Regions from separate parts of the Pectobacterium sp. HCp5_1 genome, predicted to be linked through region 3. Evidence: predicted binding sites of a transcription regulator. Region 3 holds the regulator's gene; each other region holds the start of a gene.

Region 1 (4,810 bases), on a different contig from region 3:
AGTCCCTATTGCCTGATTAACACCTTATTGCGCACTATTCTTAAGCGCACATATTATTTGAGGCCTACCAAAATCAGAGTAGTAAACCTTTTTATACGATTTTCTCATCCATCCAACCGCCAACAGCGGTGCAGTAAGCGCGAAGTACTGACTCAATCGACCAGTTATGCTATAACAGCGCTCTTGTTGTTCACCGCCTTTAGTGAACAGCACTCTTAATCACTAAGGCTATCTAGGGTTCATTATTATGATTACGCTTCATACCAACCACGGCGATATCGTTATTAATACGTTTGCAGACAAAGCGCCGGTTACCGTAGAAAACTTCCTGAACTACTGTCGCAGCGGTTTTTATGACAACACGATTTTTCACCGCGTGATTAATGGTTTTATGATTCAGGGCGGCGGCTTCGCTCCCGGCATGGATCAGAAAGAAACCAATGCGACAATCAAAAATGAAGCCAACAACGGCCTGAAAAATACCCGTGGCACGCTGGCGATGGCACGTACCAACGATCCGCACTCTGCAACTGCACAGTTCTTTATCAACCTCGTTGATAACGACTTCCTGAACTTCCGTTCAGAGCGTGCCGATGGCTGGGGCTACTGCGTATTCGCTGAAGTCACCGAAGGCATGGACGTCGTTGATAAAATCAAAGGCGTGGCTACCGGCCGCAGCGGCATGCATCAGGACGTACCGAAAGAAGACGTGGTGATTACCCACGTAACGGTTAGCGAATAATCTGACCTGCATGGCAACGCTGTTCATTGCCGATCTGCATTTAAGTGTTCATGAACCGGCGATTACCGCCGGTTTTCTGCGTTTTTTACGCCATGATGCGATTCATGCCGATGCGCTGTACATTCTTGGCGATCTGTTCGATGCCTGGATTGGTGACGACGATCCCCAGCCATTGCATGCGACTGTCGCCGAGGAACTGCATGCCTTACATCAGCGCGGCGTTCCCTGCTATTTCGTCCACGGCAACCGTGATTTCCTGATCGGTAAGCGTTTCGCCCAACAAAGCGGAATAACGCTGCTGCCGACGGAAACGGCGCTCGATCTCTACGGCCAGAAGATCCTCATTCTGCATGGCGATACCCTGTGCACTGACGATCAGCATTACCAGCAATTCCGCCGTCGGGTACACAACCCATTCATTCAGCGACTCTTCCTGCTATTACCACTGTCATTACGGATGAAAATTGCGGCGAAGATGCGGGCAACCAGCCAGCACGAAAACCAGAAAAAGTCGCAGCAGATTATGGATGTCAATCACGACGCCGTACTTGAACGCTTACGGCATTATCAGGTGAAGACGATGATCCACGGCCACACGCACCGGCCGGCTATTCATCAGGTCGATCTCGGCGAATCTTCTGGTCGTCGTGCCGTTCTGGGTGCCTGGCATGAAGAAGGGTCGATGATTAAGGTCACACCACAAAATATCGAACTGATTTCCTTCCCATTTTAATGCGTTTCCTGACATTGACTTAACGGTCTCTCACCTTATTCCCCCAGCATTTCCGCATACGCAACCGTTTTCCTCGCCATAATGGCGTGATATGCTCTACGCCCTCAACGCCAGACCCTCCCTGTCTGGCCGACGCGAACGCGTCACGAACACGTACAATCACAGGAGCGTTACAGGCATGTCATCCAACGTTGCCCCGGCTAAAATTGCCATCGTCATGGGTTCAAAGAGTGACTGGGCCACCATGCAGTTTGCTGCGGAAATCCTCACCACGCTGAACATTCCTTTTCATACCGAAGTCGTTTCCGCACACCGGACGCCGGATAAGCTGTTCAGCTTTGCTGAGCAAGCGGCACAGAACGGTTTTGATGTGATTATCGCGGGCGCAGGCGGCGCAGCACACCTGCCGGGTATGTTGGCAGCGAAAACGCTGGTTCCCGTGCTTGGCGTGCCGGTACAAAGCTCAACGCTGAGCGGTGTAGACAGCCTGTATTCCATCGTCCAAATGCCTCGCGGTATTCCGGTCGGCACGTTGGCCATTGGCAAAGCGGGCGCAGCGAATGCAGCCCTGCTGGCCGCACAAATTCTCGCCCTGCATGACAATGGCATCGCCACCCGACTGGCAGACTGGCGTCAGGCGCAAACCGATGATGTGCTCTCTCATCCCGATCCGCGGGAGGAGGCATGAAACCGGTCTGCGTATTAGGCAATGGTCAGTTGGGCAGAATGCTGCGTCAGGCTGGTGAACCGCTAGGTATTGCGGTTTACCCAGTGGGTCTGGATGCAGAGCCGGAGTCGGTTCCGTTTCATAACAGCGTCATTACCGCCGAGATCGAACGCTGGCCGGAAACCGCCCTCACCCGCGAGTTGGCTGAGCACACGGCGTTTGCAAACCGCGATATTTTCCCACGTCTGGCCGATCGCCTGACGCAAAAGCAACTGCTGGACTCGTTGAATCTGGCAACCGCCCCGTGGCAACTGCTGGCGAGCGCCGATGAATGGCCACACGTCTTCGCCTCATTGGGTGAATTAGCGATCGTTAAACGTCGCGTCGGCGGTTACGACGGTCGTGGACAGTGGCGCTTGCGCGATGGCGAACAGCAAACACTGCCCGCTGACTGCTACGGCGAATGTATCGTTGAGCAAGGCATTAACTTTTCCGGCGAAGTCTCGCTGGTGGGTGCCCGCAATACGCACGGCAAATGTGTGTTCTACCCGCTCACTCACAACCTGCATCAGGATGGTATTCTGCGCACCAGCGTGGCTTTCCCTCAACCCGATCCGCAGTTGCAGCAGCAGGCTGAACAGATGCTGTCCGCAATCATGAATGCGCTGGGTTATGTGGGCGTGATGGCGATGGAATGCTTTATCGTCGGCGATCATCTGCTCATTAACGAACTGGCTCCACGCGTACACAATAGCGGACATTGGACGCAAAATGGTGCGTCCATCAGCCAGTTTGAGCTGCATCTGCGCGCCATTCTGGATCTGCCGCTGCCGGTACCGGTTGTCGAAACACCGTCGGTGATGGTCAATCTGATCGGCACTGATGTGAATATCGACTGGCTGGCTCTGCCGCTGGTACATCTGCACTGGTATGAGAAAGAGGTTCGTCCTGGTCGCAAAGTTGGACACCTCAATCTACCGTCGTCGGACACCGCACAGTTGCAACGCACGCTGCAATCGCTGGCACCTCTATTACCCGAGGAATACCACAGCGGTCTGGCGTGGGCAGAAGAAAAACTCACCGCCTGACAGATCGGTGACCGTTATCCGGCAGGTTGCAATCTGCCGGGTAGCTCTCATCTGATGTGATGCAACAGCAGGAACCGCACCATCGATACGTCCTCAAAAGAGAAAAAACATCATTACACGTGACATCAGCAAAATTGCGTTTATTATTTCATCTGCCCTTTATTTTATTTATTGTTCATTTTTCATCACTCGGAAATTAAATAAAGTATCAATAACGAGCCGTTAAAAATATTTAAAATAAAGTATCAGGATTGATATTTTAATTTGCGCGGAAATTTATTAAAATATTTCCCGTCAATTCATTTCTGTGATCGCCTCAATATTATTCGCTGACCACCACGATATAGAATGCCGCCACAAAACAGTATTGACCTACTGACATAATTAGCAATATGTCTCGTTCGTTTTTTAAACTCCGTAACGGCAACTTGCCGATACTGTAATTTTTATAATCCACATCATGTGGCAATACTCTTGTAACAGAGTATTAATATGTTCACCGAGGAGAGATCAGTATATGAGCACCATTCAAGATAGCAGCCAGGTGTTAGAACAGGCTTCAGGATGGCGTAAAAGCGACACTGTCTGGATGCTGGGCCTCTACGGCACGGCCATCGGCGCTGGCGTGTTATTCTTACCTATCAATGCCGGTATTGGTGGGTTAATTCCGTTAATTATCATGGCACTGATTGCCTTCCCGATGACATATTATTCTCACCGTGCCTTATGCCGCTTTGTATTATCCGGCAAGAAAGGTGGCGAAGATATTACCGAAGTCGTTGAAGAACATTTCGGCGTTGGTGCAGGTAAATTAATCACTTTGCTTTATTTTTTCGCTATTTATCCGATCCTATTAGTTTATAGCGTCGCCATCACCAATACGGTAGATAGCTTTATTACTCACCAATTGCATTTGCCTTCTCCGCCACGTGCACTGCTGTCATTAATATTGATCCTCGGATTAATGTTTATTGTCCGCTTCGGTGAAGCGATGATCGTTAAGGCAATGAGTATTCTGGTTTACCCATTTGTTGCCGTACTGATGTTGCTGGCGCTGTATTTAATTCCAAACTGGAACACTTCTGTTTTTGAAAACATTTCTTTGAGTTCCAGCGTCACGGGCAACGGTCTGTTGGCGACATTATGGTTGGCTATTCCGGTGATGGTTTTCTCCTTCAACCACTCGCCAATCATCTCCTCTTTCGCCGTTGCCAAACGTAAAGAGTATGGCGATGACGCCGAGCAAAAATGCTCACGCATTCTGTCTTACAGCCACATCATGATGGTGCTGACCGTGATGTTCTTCGTCTTCAGCTGTGTACTGAGCCTGTCTCCGACTGAGCTGATGGAAGCGAAAACACAGAACATTTCTATTCTGTCCTATCTGGCGAACCACTTTAACAACCCGGTAATCGGCTATCTGGCGCCGGTTATTGCCACCATCGCGATCTCTAAATCGTTCCTGGGTCACTATCTGGGTGCAGGCGAAGGTTTTAACGGCATGATCGTGAAATCCCTGCGCAGCAGAGGAAAAACCATTTCCAACACCAAATTGAACCGCATCACTGCGCTGTTCATGC
Region 2 (4,810 bases), on a different contig from region 3:
CCGTACCAGGCAAAAGCGATGAGGCCACGGATGACGGCGGGAATATTTGCGCCAAAGACACCGAATGCCTGACGGCAAATCACTGCATAAGGAACGCCGCTCATCTGGCTGGGTTTCGCGACCAAATTTGCACAGACCTGCACAATACAGATGCCCACAAGCAGGCACAGCAACACCTGCCAGCTTGCCAGCCCCAGTGCAAAAAAGCTGGCTGCAACCACGTATCCGCCCATGCTGTGCACATCTGACATCCAGAATGAAAAGATGTTGTACCAAGACCAGGTTTGAGTACGTGTCGGTGCCAGATCCTCATTGCAGAGTTTTGGACTGTACGCGTTGCTACCATTACCTGTAATCATTTTTTCTGGCATGGAATCTGCTCCTTTTACCCTAGTCGTGAAATGAATGACGTTATGTATGTAAAAAAGGAGTTGCATTAATCAGGCCAAAATTAATTTCTTGTATACATATTTTATATTTTCTGTGTACGATTTGATGAGAATGTGACAACGAGAAGAGCGAATGAACTACACTTACGGACTGGGAAATGAGCAGTTTTTGCAGCAAAAAGATGATGTTATCTATCAGGCTCTGCTCAACGCTATCGTCGAACACCAATTACTGCCGGGCACCAAATTGCCGGAGGAAGCGCTGGCAGAGGTGTTTGATGTGAGTCGAACGGGAATTAGAAAAGTCTTACAACGTCTTGCTATGGTGCAGATGGTGACGTTAACGCCCAAACGTGGTGCGCAGGTGTCGACCCCCTCCGTTGAAGAAGCGCAGGAAATTTTCCAGACTCGCCGCTTTATTGAGTGTGCCAATCTGTCTGAAGTGGTGCTGCACTGCCAGTCTCCTCACTTGACGGCGTTAGAGCGGCTGATCGCAGCAGAGCAGCAGGCACACGCAGACCAAAACGGCGCAGAAGCGATCCGCCTGTCTGCCGCATTCCATATTCAACTCCAGGCGATCTCTGGCAATACCGTGCTAACAGGAATCGTGTCGCAGCTGACGTTGCGCTCATCACTGGTTATCGCAGCCTATGGCACGCCGTGGCAGCAGGGGTGCCGATGCCACGATCACCACGATCTGCTGGCGTTACTACGGGATAAAAATGTCTCGGGGTTAGCTGAAGTGATGACGCAGCATTTTGATGACATTGTTGCCAGCCTGCGTTTCGACCGGGATGACAACGTGGAGCCGGATTTCCGCCGACTGTTCGGCCATATCAGGGAGAAGCTCGCGTGAAACCTTGCGTAATTCAGGTGATTAACCCCAACACCAGCCTTGCCATGACCGAAACGATCGGTGCCGCGGCTCGCGCTGTGGCATCGGCAGGAACTGAGATTGTCGCGGTGTGTCCTTCGCAGGGGGCGCCGTCTATTGAGGGGCATTTTGACGAAGCGATAGCCGCGATTGGCGTGTTGGAACAGGTGAAGCTGGGGAAAGCGCAGGGCGTTGACGGGCACATTATTGCCTGCTTTGGCGACCCAGGCCTGCTCGCGGCCCGTGAAGTGGCCAGCAAGCCGGTCATCGGCATCGCCGAAGCTGCCATGCATATGGCGACGCTGGTGGCAACGCGTTTCTCGATTGTTACCACATTACCGCGCACCGTCATCATCGCCCGCCATTTACTACAGCGTTATGGCTTTGAACATCACTGTGCTGCACTGCACGCGATCGATCTGCCGGTGCTTGCGCTGGAACAGGATAGCGGGATCGCACAGAACAAGGTGCGTGAATATTGTATACAGTCTCTGCGTCAGGATGGCGTGGGAGCGATTGTACTTGGGTGTGGTGGAATGGCCGATCTGGCGCAGGAACTGACGCAAGAACTGTCGATTCCTGTGATCGACGGCGTCAGTGCTGCCGTCAAGCTGATTGAGTCATTGTCGGCACTGGGATTGACGACCAGTAAACAGGGTGATCTGGATTACCCGATTGCCAAGCCGCTGAGCGGCATGTTTAGTACGCTGCGTTGAAAGAAGGGAAGGACATGATCACAGCACCTGCTGCAACGATGTACGGCATTGAGAGCGATTATCCGCGTGACCTGATTGGATATGCGGGACAGCCCCCGCATGCTAACTGGCCTGAAAATGCACGCATTGCCGTGCAGTTTGTATTGAACTACGAGGAAGGTGCGGAAAATAACGTCTTACATGGTGACGCCGGATCCGAGCAATTTCTGTCCGATATTATTGGTGCGGCGAGTTATACCGATCGTCATATGTCGATGGATTCGCTGTATGAATATGGATCACGTGCCGGTTTTTGGCGTATCCATAATGAGTTTCAGCGTCGCGGGTTGCCGTTGACGGTATTCGGTGTGGCAATGGCATTGGCGCGCAACCCCGCGGTGGTCGAGGCGATCAAATCGGCTAACTATGATGTGGTGAGCCACGGTTGGCGCTGGATTCATTACCAGCATATGGATATCGACGCTGAACGCGAGCACATGCATAAAGCCATTACTGTGCTGACGACGTTATTTGGTCAGGCTCCGCTTGGCTGGTATACCGGCCGCGACAGTCCCAATACCCGCCAGTTGGTCGTCGATAGTGGGAACTTTTGGTACGACAGCGACTACTACGGTGACGATCTACCATTCTGGATGCCGGTCAAAAAAAGCAATGGTGAGGTGCAGCCGCATCTGATCGTGCCATATACGCTGGAGACTAATGATATGCGTTTTGCCTCACCACAGGGGTTTAACAGCGGAGATCAGTTTTTCACCTATCTGAAAGACAGCTTTGATGTGCTCTACGAGGAAGGTGAAACTGCACCTAAAATGCTATCCATCGGGATGCACTGTCGTTTGCTAGGGCGGCCAGGCCGTTTTCGGGCGTTACAGCGTTTTCTGGATTACGTTCAACAGCATGAGCGAGTATGGATTTGCCGCCGTCAGGATATCGCCGAGCATTGGCGTCAGCATCATCCGTATGTCGCGCCGTGAAACTCAGAGAATACCGGAAACAAAAATGGCTACCGGATGGCAGCCATTTTAGGGTGGTTAACGTACTTGAGTACGATTAACGGAAGATAGCGTGGGGGTTAACACCGCGATAGGTTTTGCCCAACGCTTTTAATATTTGATTGATTTTGCGGACAACGCGCATCTTTTTTATCCCCACGATTCTTAAATAATTATTGGTTGAAAGTACCAAAGTTGATGTTGATGTTTTCAAACATAGCGATGATTTTGTTCAGCAGTTTCATGGTCATTTCCTCGTTGTTAGTTGATTTGTTTTCTGTGATGCTGTTCACGTTTTTAAGAATACTCGCACTGATACGGGTGGTCAACTTTTTTGTGATGCGAATCACAAAAAAATGAACGATCAGTTTGTGAGGAGTAAACCGCTGTTTTGATTTCCGTCTAAGAACCCTTTCTGCTTTTTCTTCATACTGACCCATTTTCAGCGAGTGGCCTGATTGAGCATTACCTGTACTGGCTGTGCGCTTCGTTATCGGACAGATGACGTGAGATAGGTAAATTGTCTCGATTAGCAGTTGAAATAAGCGCGGGTGAAGCGGGATAATCACGCGCTTCACATTGCCTGACACCGTCTTATCCAGCTTGTTTTAGCTCAGCCTGTTTTTGATACAGCAGTGTCTTGATATAGCAACGTTTTCCAGCTTTGCATCCAGCGAGTTAATCGTTTGCGTGCGGGGCTATAGCCTAAATAATTCGAGTTGCAGGAAGGCGGCAAGCGAGGGACAAATTCGTCGGGAACGAATTTGACCAGCCAAAGGCTGGCCTTCGGTGAGAGACAGGATGTCTCTCATTTAATCCCGATGAGCTTACTTGAGTAAGTGATTCGGGTGACTGAACGCAGCCAACACACGTGCAGCTTGAAGAATGACGGGTATATACGGTTCATGATGCGCCAGCGATGCTGGTGCATTCGCGGAGCAAGGCCGCGGGAACCGTCAGAATCGATCTTAAATAATAATGGCATTTCAGGGGATACCACCATGTCAAACACCACCCGTCAGGCAGGCTCACAAGGCTCGCTTGATGCTTTTTTCAAAATTACACAGCGCGGCAGTAACGTGCGTCAGGAAGTGTTAGCTGGCCTGACGACGTTCCTGGCGATGGTTTACTCCGTGATTGTGGTGCCGAGTATGCTGGGCAAGGCCGGCTTCCCGCCGGCAGCCGTGTTCGTTGCAACCTGTCTGGTTGCCGGGCTGGGATCGCTGCTGATGGGATTGTGGGCCAATCTGCCAATGGCGATTGGCTGTGCGATTTCGCTGACGGCATTCACCGCGTTCAGTCTGGTGCTGGGGCAACAAATCAGCATTCCTGTGGCGCTGGGAGCGATCTTCCTGATGGGTGTGCTGTTCACCATCATTTCCGTCACAGGCATCCGCTCCTGGATCTTGCGTAACCTGCCGATAGGTGTGGCGCATGGTACGGGGATTGGTATCGGTCTGTTCCTGCTGATTATTGCCGCCAACGGTGTCGGTCTGGTGGTAAAAAACCCGATTGACGGCCTGCCAGTCGCGCTGGGTGATTTCACTTCTTTCCCTGTCATTATGTCCCTGCTGGGGCTGGCAGCGACTATCGGTTTAGAGAAGCGTCGCGTACCGGGTGGTATTCTGCTGGTTATCATCGCGATCTCTATTCTGGGGCTGATTTTTGACCCGAATGTAAAATACGCTGGCTTCTTTGCGCTGCCAAGCCTGACGGCGGCTGACGGTTCGTCGCTGATCTTCAGTCTGGATATCATGGGCGCATTGCAGCCGATGGTTCTGCCGAGCGTGCTGGCGCTGGTGATGACCGCCGTGTTCGATGCCACGGGTACGATCCGCG
Region 3 (4,810 bases):
GACTCAGTGATATTGTACCGATGCCACTAGCCACAAAAAAACGCCATTTTTTGTAGGGTTATTTTTTCCTGAAGGTATTCATCATTGATGAAATCAACGCCAGAAAACGCTGATAAATCAATCGAAAAAATAACTATTAACGTTTTTTCACTATTCTGTATGAATAAAGCGACCATGCCCACTTTTTTATGACGCCGTTTTCAGGAATACTGTGCAGATTGAGCGAGTTAAGGATTATGTTCGGTCACTGTTATTATGCGCTTATTTATTACCCTTTTTATATTATTTTTCAGTAATCTATCCCTGAACATCGTTCAGGCTGCGCCGCATACCCCGCATTCTGCGCCAAAGAAAAGCGCCGTGGTAGAAACGAATAAGAAAAGCCGCCAAACAAAGGGTAATGCTAAGTCACCGACGCCGATCAAAAGCAAAAAACCAGAACCTACCGCCGTCAGCAATAAAACCAAATCCCGCACCCCGAGCAAAGTGACAGAAAAAAAGCTGTCACGGACGCAAAGCAGCACGCCCGCGCTCGTGAAAAAAAATCTTAAAAAGCTGAAGCCTGAAGAAGAGAAACAAACCACCGCACAAGCCAGAGTCAAAACCGGACTGAAGAAGAGCGCACTCAAGGGGAAAGCGGATAAAAATCCAGCGCCGACAGAAAAAGGAATGGCGCTAAGTGCAGCACATAAAAAACGCTATCAGCATGCCAAAACGACCGCAATGAATAAGTTGATGAGCCAGATAGGTAAGCCTTATCACTGGGGCGGTTCGTCTCCCTTTACCGGATTCGACTGTAGCGGACTGGTTTATTACGCCTACAAAGATGTCGTTAAGATCCAAATTCCACGCACCGCAAACGAAATGTATCACCTGCGTGACGCCGCTCCGATTAAAAAGAGCGAGCTGGAAAGTGGCGATCTGGTCTTCTTCCGCATCAATAATCGTGGCGCAGCCGATCACGTCGGGGTTTATCTGGGTGAAGGAAAATTTATTCAGTCGCCGCGTACAGGCTCAGATATTCGTATCAGCAAGCTGAGTGAAGATTATTGGCAGGAACACTACGTTGGCGCACGTCGCGTGGTGACACCGCAGACGATTCGTTAAGAGACAGGTTATATCTGGTATACCCTAAATAATTCGAGTTTCAGGAAGGCGGCAAGCGAAGGAATCCCGATGAACTTACTCAAGTAAGTGATTCGGGTGAGTGAACGAAGCCAACGCACATGCAACTTGAAATATGACGGGTATAAAGCGATTCAGACACGTTTTATGTAACATCAACGTGTCTGAATACCTAACCCGCCCAGAGGCACCGTTCGGTTAGTTCAGCACCGCAATAAAACTAAACGCGATGATCACAGCCAACGAGCCAACAGTTGTCAGCAAAGACATCTTCAGATCTGTATCCATGAATTACTCCTTATTAACGAACGAATTTTATCTGAAAGCTTCATCTGAAAAGACACCACCGTTCACAGCCAAACCCGTTTAGGTAGTAAAAGCCACAAATAATAGGGTTATTACGATTCTTTCATAATTGTAGCGAAAAATCTCGGACGAATGCATCACTAATAGTATAAATTAGCCCTTTCACTTTCATGATAAATCGGACACAATCCGCTGTTTATGAAAGCGCTGCGTATCAGTCGAAAAACGTCAACCCAGATCCCTTCGGTATAACATTCGGCATTCTCCTTCTGAAATCCTGTTTTTTAGCTTAGAAGAAGAACATTAAACGTAGGCAAACGATTAACAATATACTTACGTCTGTAACAGGTAAGTTCAGGAGTCATTTTTAGATGGCAACGATTAAAGATGTGGCAAAACGTGCTGGCGTTTCCACCACAACCGTATCGCACGTGATCAATAAAACACGTTTCGTCGCCGAAGAGACTAAGGCAGCCGTCAGGGCGGCAATTAAAGAATTGCACTATTCGCCCAGCGCCGTCGCCCGCAGCCTCAAAGTTAATCACACTAAATCTATCGGTTTGCTGGCCACATCCAGCGAAGCCCCCTATTTCGCCGAAATCATTGAAGCCGTTGAAAACAGCTGCTATGCCAAAGGCTACACGCTGGTGCTGTGTAATTCGCATAACGACATCGGCAAACAGCGCGCCTATCTTTCCATGCTGGCGCAAAAACGCGTCGATGGCCTGCTGGTAATGTGCGCTGAATACCCACCAGAGCTGTTGTCGATGTTGGAAGATTATCGCAGCATTCCGATGGTCGTGATGGACTGGGGACAGATGCACAGCGATTTTACCGATACGATTATCGATAACGCCTTTGAAGGCGGTTATATGGCAGGTCGCTACCTGATTGAACGCGGCCATCGGGATATCGGTGCCATCCCCGGCACTCAAGAACGCAACACCGGCAGCGGGCGCTACCTCGGCTTTTTGAAAGCATTGAAGGAAGCCGACATCACCGTACGCGACGAATGGGTAGTTCGGGGCGATTTCGAACCGGAATCCGGCTACAAAGCCATGCATCAGATCCTCGCACAGAAACAGCGTCCAACGGCCGTATTCTGCGGCGGCGATATTATGGCGATGGGGGCTATCTGTGCGGCTGACGAACTGGGTCTGCGTGTGCCGCAGGATATTTCGGTGATCGGTTATGACAACGTGCGCCACGCGCGTTTCTTTACGCCTGCGCTGACCACCATCCACCAGCCAAAGGAGCGTCTGGGTCAGTCCGCTTTCGCGATGCTGCTGGATCGCATTACCAGTAAGCGGGAAGATGCACACGTCATTGAAGTGCACCCGACGTTGATTGAACGCCGCTCGGTTGCAGACGGCCCTTACCTCGACTATCGCCGCTAGCCGCAGCCATTCTGTACAGACGATTTTCTTATTCCTACTGCTTCTCCTCTCTGCTTCAGCCAATTCTCTTGTATGCTGGTTGAAGCAGTTTTAAATTTAATACCGTGTTTCATTTTCTCTGGTGACAGCCGATACCTCGGCTGCGATAAGTGTTGTCCTGATGTGTTTTACGATACTTTTACATAAAGTTAAGGAGACATGATGGGTTTACCTTATACAGAAGAATGGGATCCTAATACCGCGCCCTGGTTCCACATCGTGCAAGACATGCTGGCCAGCGCGGATATCACCATCAACGGCACTCGCCCTTTTGACATCCGCGTGACCAACCCCAATTTCTTTAAACGCATCCTACGTGAGGGATCGCTGGGGCTGGGAGAAAGCTACATGGATGAATGGTGGGAGTGTGAACGGCTGGATATGTTTTCCCATCGCGTCCTGCGTGCGGGGTTGGATGCCAGGCTGCCCCGCCGTCTGCACGACCTGACGCGCGTCGCCCTCTCCCGCGTCACAAATTTACAATCCCGCCAACGTGCTCAGGTTGTCGGTAAAGCGCATTACGATTTAGGTAACGACCTCTTTACCCTGATGCTGGATCCCTATATGCAATACTCCTGCGCCTATTGGAAACAGGCACAGACGCTGGAACAGGCGCAGGAAGATAAACTCGCCATGATCTGCGAAAAGCTCCAGTTAACATCAGGGATGACGCTGCTGGATATCGGCTGTGGCTGGGGCGGACTGGCCGAATTCGCGGCACGCCACTACGGCGTTTCAGTGTACGGCATCACTATTTCCAGAGAACAACAGGTGCTGGCGCAGCGACGTTGTCAGGATCTGAACGTCACCATTGAACTACAGGATTACCGCGATCTCGATCGGCAATTCGATCGCGTGGTGTCAGTTGGTATGTTTGAACACGTCGGGCCACGCAACTATGACAATTATTTCCGCGTCGTGCGGCGTAATCTAAAACCCGATGGACTGTTTCTGCTACATACCATCGGGGCCAATAAGACCAATCCGCACATTGATCCCTGGATTCATAAATACATCTTCCCCAACGGCTGTATTCCCTCCATACAGCATATTGCGCAGGCAAGTGAGCCTTACATGGTGATGGAAGACTGGCATAATTTCGGTGCTGATTACGATCGTACCTTAATGGCCTGGCACGCTCGCTTTCAGCAGAACTGGCCACGACTTTCCACACGCTACACGGCCCGCTTCCGCCGGATGTTCAGCTACTATCTTAACTTTTGTGCAGGGGCTTTCAGAGCAAGGAAACTTCAGCTCTGGCAGGTCTTGTTCAGCACGGATGGGGTCGACGGTGGATTGCGCGTTGCGCGCTGACAGCATTGTGTGTTGACAGAAAGTCGTGTGCTGACTGAAAAGAGAAACCGGACGGTAGCAACGCCGTCCGGTTTACCAGAATGTGCAACGTAGGAATTACTCTTCCTTGCCGAGCTCGCTCGCCTGCTTGCTAGCTAAAACACGCTCGACCGTATCGACCACGGCCTGTGTCTGCGGGTCGATTTCGATATTAATCCGATTTCCCAGACGCTTCTGCCCCAGCGTGGTGCGGTTCAGCGTTTCTGGAATTAAATGCACGCAGAAACGTCCACGGGTCACTTCTCCTACCGTTAGGCTGATGCCATCAATCCCAACGAAGCCTTTATGCAGCACGTATTTCATCAGCGCTTCATCTGCCAGACGGAACCAAATTTGATGGTTATTCTCTGAAACCTGAATCTTAACCACTTCCGCCGTACACATGATGTGGCCCGACATGACGTGCCCACCGATCTCATCACCGAATTTCGCGGCTCGCTCAATATTCACGACATCACCTTCGTGAATATCGCCCAGATTCGTTAACCGCAGCGTTTCCTTCATGAGATCAAAACTGACACGATCGCCGTCAATGGCGGTTACCGTCAGGCAGCAACCATTGTGCGCCACCGAAGCGCCGGGCACGAGTC
Region 4 (4,810 bases), on a different contig from region 3:
CCGGGGAATTATGGATATGAAGAATATGGTGCTGTGGACGCACAATCAGTTGTTAGGCCCTGAGCCTTCTGCGAGTTGGGAGTTATACCCTTGCTCAACCTACGCCAATAGACTTTACGCAATGGTACAAAAAGGGGGAGCCCAATCGGCGTCGAAAACGCCATGCGTGCTTACGGGTAACAGTGTGGGGTCGATGGTGATGAATTCCACACACCAACACCATATTGGAGACGTGCAAACCGTTGACTGCTGAGCAGTCTCGATACCATGCCGGCATTCCTTATCCAAGACATGGTATCGATGCAGCTTTTTCAGATACGTATGATGTGCACCATTAAAAACGCCATTGATGGCATAGCACACATCACTATCTGTTATTTTTTACAAAAAAAAAATCAAATGGTTGAGAGTAAAATCCTATTCCCACTCAATCGTCGCCGGTGGCTTACCCGATACGTCATAAACGACGCGGGAGATGCCGTCGACTTCGTTGATGATGCGGTTGGAGACGCGGCCCAAGAAATCGTATGGCAGGTGTGCCCAGTGCGCGGTCATAAAGTCGATGGTTTCTACCGCGCGCAGCGCGACAACCCAATCGTATTTACGGCCATCGCCCATCACGCCCACGGAGCGAACCGGCAGGAAGACGGTGAAGGCCTGACTGACTTTGTTGTACAAGTCGGCTTTGTGCAATTCTTCGATGAAGATCGCATCCGCACGACGCAGCAGGTCACAGTACTCTTTCTTCACTTCACCCAGTACGCGCACGCCCAGACCCGGGCCCGGGAACGGATGGCGGTACAGCATGTTGTACGGCAGACCCAGTTCCAGACCGATCTTACGCACTTCGTCTTTGAACAGCTCTTTCAGCGGCTCAACCAGACCCAGCTTCATCTCTTTCGGCAGGCCACCCACGTTGTGGTGTGACTTGATCACGTGCGCTTTGCCCGTCGCAGAAGCCGCAGATTCGATGACGTCTGGGTAGATGGTGCCTTGCGCCAGCCATTTCACGTCAGTTTGCTTGCTGGCTTCTTCATCGAACACTTCAACGAACACGCGACCAATGATTTTGCGCTTGGCTTCCGGCTCATCTTCACCCGCCAGCTCGCTCAGGAAGCGATTTTCCGCTGCTACGTGAACAATGTTCAGACCGAAATGATCGCCGAACATTTCCAGCACCTGATCGGCTTCGTTCAGGCGCAGCAGGCCGTTATCGACAAACACGCAGGTCAGACGATCGCCAATCGCACGGTGCAACAGCATCGCGGTAACGGAAGAATCCACGCCGCCAGACAGACCCAGAATCACGTGATCGTTGCCTACCTGCTCACGAATACGGTTCACCGCATCGTCGATGATCTTGGCTGGCGTCCACAGTGCTTCACACTGGCAGATATCAAGAACAAAACGCTCCAGCATGCGCTGACCCTGGCGGGTGTGCGTCACTTCCGGGTGGAACTGCACGCCGTAAAAACGCTTCTCTTCGTTCGCCATGATGGCAAACGGACAGGTATCGGTGCTGGCAACGGTCTCAAACCCTTCTGGGATGGCCGTCACTTTGTCGCCGTGGCTCATCCAGACATCCAGCAGCGGTGCGCCTGAGGCGCTCAACGCATCCTGAATATCACGCACCAGCGCGCTATCCGTTTTCACTTCTACCTGCGCATAACCAAACTCACGCTCGTTGGAACCTTCAACGTGGCCACCCAGTTGCATCGCCATCGTCTGCATGCCATAGCACACGCCCAGTACCGGTACGCCAGCATTGAAAACGTATTCTGGCGCACGCGGGCTGCCAAACTCGGTGGTGCTTTCCGGGCCGCCTGACAGGATGATCCCGTTCGGATTAAACCCGCGAATCTGTGCTTCCGTGACATCCCATGCCCACAGTTCACAGTAAACGCCCAGTTCACGCACGCGACGAGCAACCAGCTGCGTGTACTGCGAGCCGAAATCCAGAATAAGAATGCGGTGTTGATGAATGTTTTGAGTCATGAGGAGCATGTTCCAAAAAGCAAAAGACAAAAGCGAAAAGTAAACCCAGCTAACCGCTCCGCCTTATGTAAAGGCAGAGCGGCGCGAAATAGTACAGGGTTTATTGCGTTAAATCACCTTATGAACCCATACGGTAGTTCGGTGACTCTTTAGTAATGGTAACGTCGTGAACGTGGCTTTCCTGAATGCCCGCGCCGCTGATGCGTACAAACTCAGCCTGCGTGCGCAGTGCATCGATAGTCGCGCAACCGGTCAGACCCATGCAAGAGCGCAAGCCGCCCATCTGCTGGTGAACGATCTCTTTCAGGCGGCCTTTATAGGCTACGCGGCCTTCGATACCTTCCGGCACCAGTTTGTCGGCGGCGTTATCGGTCTGGAAATAACGGTCTGATGAACCTTTGGACATTGCGCCCAGTGAACCCATGCCGCGATAAGATTTGAATGAACGCCCCTGATACAGTTCGATTTCACCTGGGGATTCTTCCGTACCCGCCAGCATGGAACCGACCATGACACACGCCGCGCCAGCTGCGATGGCTTTAGCGATGTCGCCTGAGAAGCGGATACCGCCATCGGCGATGACCGGAATGCCCGTGCCTTCCAGCGCTTCAACCGCATCAGAGATAGCCGTAATCTGCGGTACGCCCACGCCAGTCACGATACGGGTCGTACAGATAGAGCCAGGGCCGATACCCACTTTCACTGCACTAACGCCCGCTTCAACCAGCGCTTTTGCACCTGCGCCCGTTGCCACGTTGCCGCCGATGATTTCGAGGTTCGGGTATTTCGCACGTGTTTCACGAATGCGCTGCAATACGCCTTCGGAATGGCCGTGTGAGGAGTCGATCAGCAGGACGTCAACGCCTGCGGCAACCAGCGCATCAACACGCTCTTCGTTACCCGCACCTGCGCCAACCGCCGCGCCTACGCGCAGGCGACCGTGTTCGTCTTTACACGCGTTCGGTTTACGTTCTGCTTTCTGGAAGTCTTTTACCGTGATCATGCCGATCAGGTGGAATTGGTCGTCGATCACCAGCGCTTTTTCGACGCGTTTTTCGTGCATTTTTTGCAGCACGACATCACGCGCTTCGCCTTCTTTGACGGTGACCAGACGCTCTTTTGGCGTCATGAATGCGCTAACTGGTTTTTCCAAATCGGTAACAAAACGCACGTCACGACCGGTGATGATACCAACCAGCTCGTTGTCTTTTGCCACAACTGGGTAGCCAGCGAAGCCGTTGCGCTCGGTCAGCTCTTTCATTTCACGCAGCGTCGTTTCTGGCGTCACGGTTTGTGGATCAACCACAACGCCACTTTCGTGTTTTTTCACGCGGCTAACTTCTTCAGCCTGACGCTCAATGGACATATTTTTGTGAATAAAGCCCAGACCGCCTTCCTGCGCCAGCGCAATGGCCAGACCGGATTCGGTAACGGTATCCATCGCTGCGGACAGCATAGGGATATTCAGGCGAATGTTTTTCGTCAACTGCGTGGACAGATCGGCAGTGTTAGGCAGAACAGTAGAATGAGCGGGAATCAGGAGGACGTCGTCAAACGTCAGTGCTTCTTTAGCGATACGTAGCATGGGCAATATCTCACCAAGGTGGATGTAAGAATAGATAAAATATTGCCGTGGCATTATACAGAGCGTAATCGGTTGCCTCCAGCATTATTTTACTAAAATGCTTGATTACCTTTTTCAGGTAGGTAGTATCGATCAATTAAGTGACTGTTTTAAAATTTGATCTGGCTCACAATGTCTCAATTTCCCTCCTCTGCAATTTTTACCGTTAGCCGCCTGAATCAGACGGTTAGACAACTGTTGGAAATGGAAATGGGCCAGATTTGGCTCTCCGGCGAAATCTCCAACCTATCTCAGCCCTCATCCGGCCATTGGTATTTCACGCTGAAAGACGAACGTGCGCAGGTGCGCTGTGCGATGTTCCGCACCAGCAACCGCAGAGTGACGTTCCGCCCGCAAAACGGTCAGCAAGTGCTGATTCGGGCGAGCATCACGCTATATGAACCTCGCGGCGACTATCAGCTACTAGCGGAAAGCATGCAGCCCGCTGGCGATGGCCTGCTACAGCAGCAGTTTGAACAGCTCAAGCAGCGCCTCGCTGCCGAAGGGCTGTTCGACCAGCAGTTTAAGCAGGTTCTGCCCTCTCCCGCCAAACAGGTCGGCGTGATTACGTCAGCCAGCGGTGCCGCCCTGCACGATATTTTGCAGGTGTTGCAGCGCCGCGATCCGTCGCTGCCGGTGATCGTGTATCCCACGTCGGTGCAAGGCGCGGAAGCGCCGCTACAGATTGTTCGCGCTATTGAGCTGGCTAACCAGCGGGATGAGTGTGACGTATTAATCGTCGGGCGCGGCGGCGGTTCGCTGGAAGATCTGTGGAGCTTTAATGACGAACGGGTCGCCCGCGCCATCTTCGCCAGCTGCATTCCTATCGTCAGTGCCGTCGGCCATGAGACCGATGTCACCATCGCCGATTTCGTCGGTGACCTGCGCGCACCCACGCCGTCGGCCGCTGCCGAGTTAGTGAGTCGTAACCAACTGGAGCTCTTGCGTCAGATACAGTCCCAGCGCCAGCGTCTGGAAATGGCGATGGACTATTACCTTGCCCAACGCAATCGGGAATTTACCCGTCTGCACCACCGTTTACAGCAGCAGCATCCGCAGCTGCGACTGGCGCGTCAGCAGGCACAGCTGGTTAAACTGCGTCAGCGGTTGGATGACGCCATGCAGCAGCAGCTTCGGCAGACCTCACGCCGAAGTGAACGCTTACAACAGCGCCTGATGCAACAGCAGCCG

The links. Region 3 encodes PurR, which represses purine synthesis genes. Its sites were predicted from a motif close to CANGCAAACGTTTGCNTG; they were not measured.
Region 1: purE (5-(carboxyamino)imidazole ribonucleotide mutase) is a predicted target of PurR. The motif match lies at 1,533-1,550, and genes of this name have one in related genera.
Region 2: Q3A88_RS06665 (NCS2 family permease) is a predicted target of PurR. The motif match lies at 3,741-3,758, and genes of this name have one in related genera.
Region 4: guaB (IMP dehydrogenase) is a predicted target of PurR. The motif match lies at 3,642-3,659, and genes of this name have one in related genera.

What each region holds. Positions count from the first base shown of each region.
Region 1 covers NZ_JAUMIO010000002.1:234,279-239,088, forward strand. Annotated here, with positions in the region: gene ppiB (peptidylprolyl isomerase B) at 248-742, shown strand; gene lpxH (UDP-2,3-diacylglucosamine diphosphatase) at 753-1,475, shown strand; gene purE (5-(carboxyamino)imidazole ribonucleotide mutase) at 1,654-2,163, shown strand; gene purK (5-(carboxyamino)imidazole ribonucleotide synthase) at 2,160-3,230, shown strand; gene Q3A88_RS02645 (HAAAP family serine/threonine permease) at 3,748-4,810, shown strand, end outside.
Region 2 covers NZ_JAUMIO010000006.1:72,251-77,060, reverse strand. Annotated here, with positions in the region: gene Q3A88_RS06690 (NCS1 family nucleobase:cation symporter-1) at 1-371, opposite strand, end outside; gene Q3A88_RS06685 (GntR family transcriptional regulator) at 523-1,245, shown strand; gene Q3A88_RS06680 (aspartate/glutamate racemase family protein) at 1,242-1,979, shown strand; gene puuE (allantoinase PuuE) at 1,994-2,953, shown strand; gene Q3A88_RS06670 (hypothetical protein) at 3,145-3,561, opposite strand; gene Q3A88_RS06665 (NCS2 family permease) at 3,973-4,810, shown strand, end outside.
Region 3 covers NZ_JAUMIO010000004.1:208,823-213,632, reverse strand. Annotated here, with positions in the region: gene Q3A88_RS05120 (C40 family peptidase) at 256-1,107, shown strand; gene Q3A88_RS05115 (YnhF family membrane protein) at 1,324-1,413, opposite strand; gene purR (HTH-type transcriptional repressor PurR) at 1,803-2,828, shown strand; gene cfa (cyclopropane fatty acyl phospholipid synthase) at 3,030-4,181, shown strand; gene Q3A88_RS05100 (riboflavin synthase) at 4,278-4,810, opposite strand, start outside.
Region 4 covers NZ_JAUMIO010000011.1:17,584-22,393, forward strand. Annotated here, with positions in the region: gene guaA (glutamine-hydrolyzing GMP synthase) at 418-1,995, opposite strand; gene guaB (IMP dehydrogenase) at 2,114-3,580, opposite strand; gene xseA (exodeoxyribonuclease VII large subunit) at 3,752-4,810, shown strand, end outside.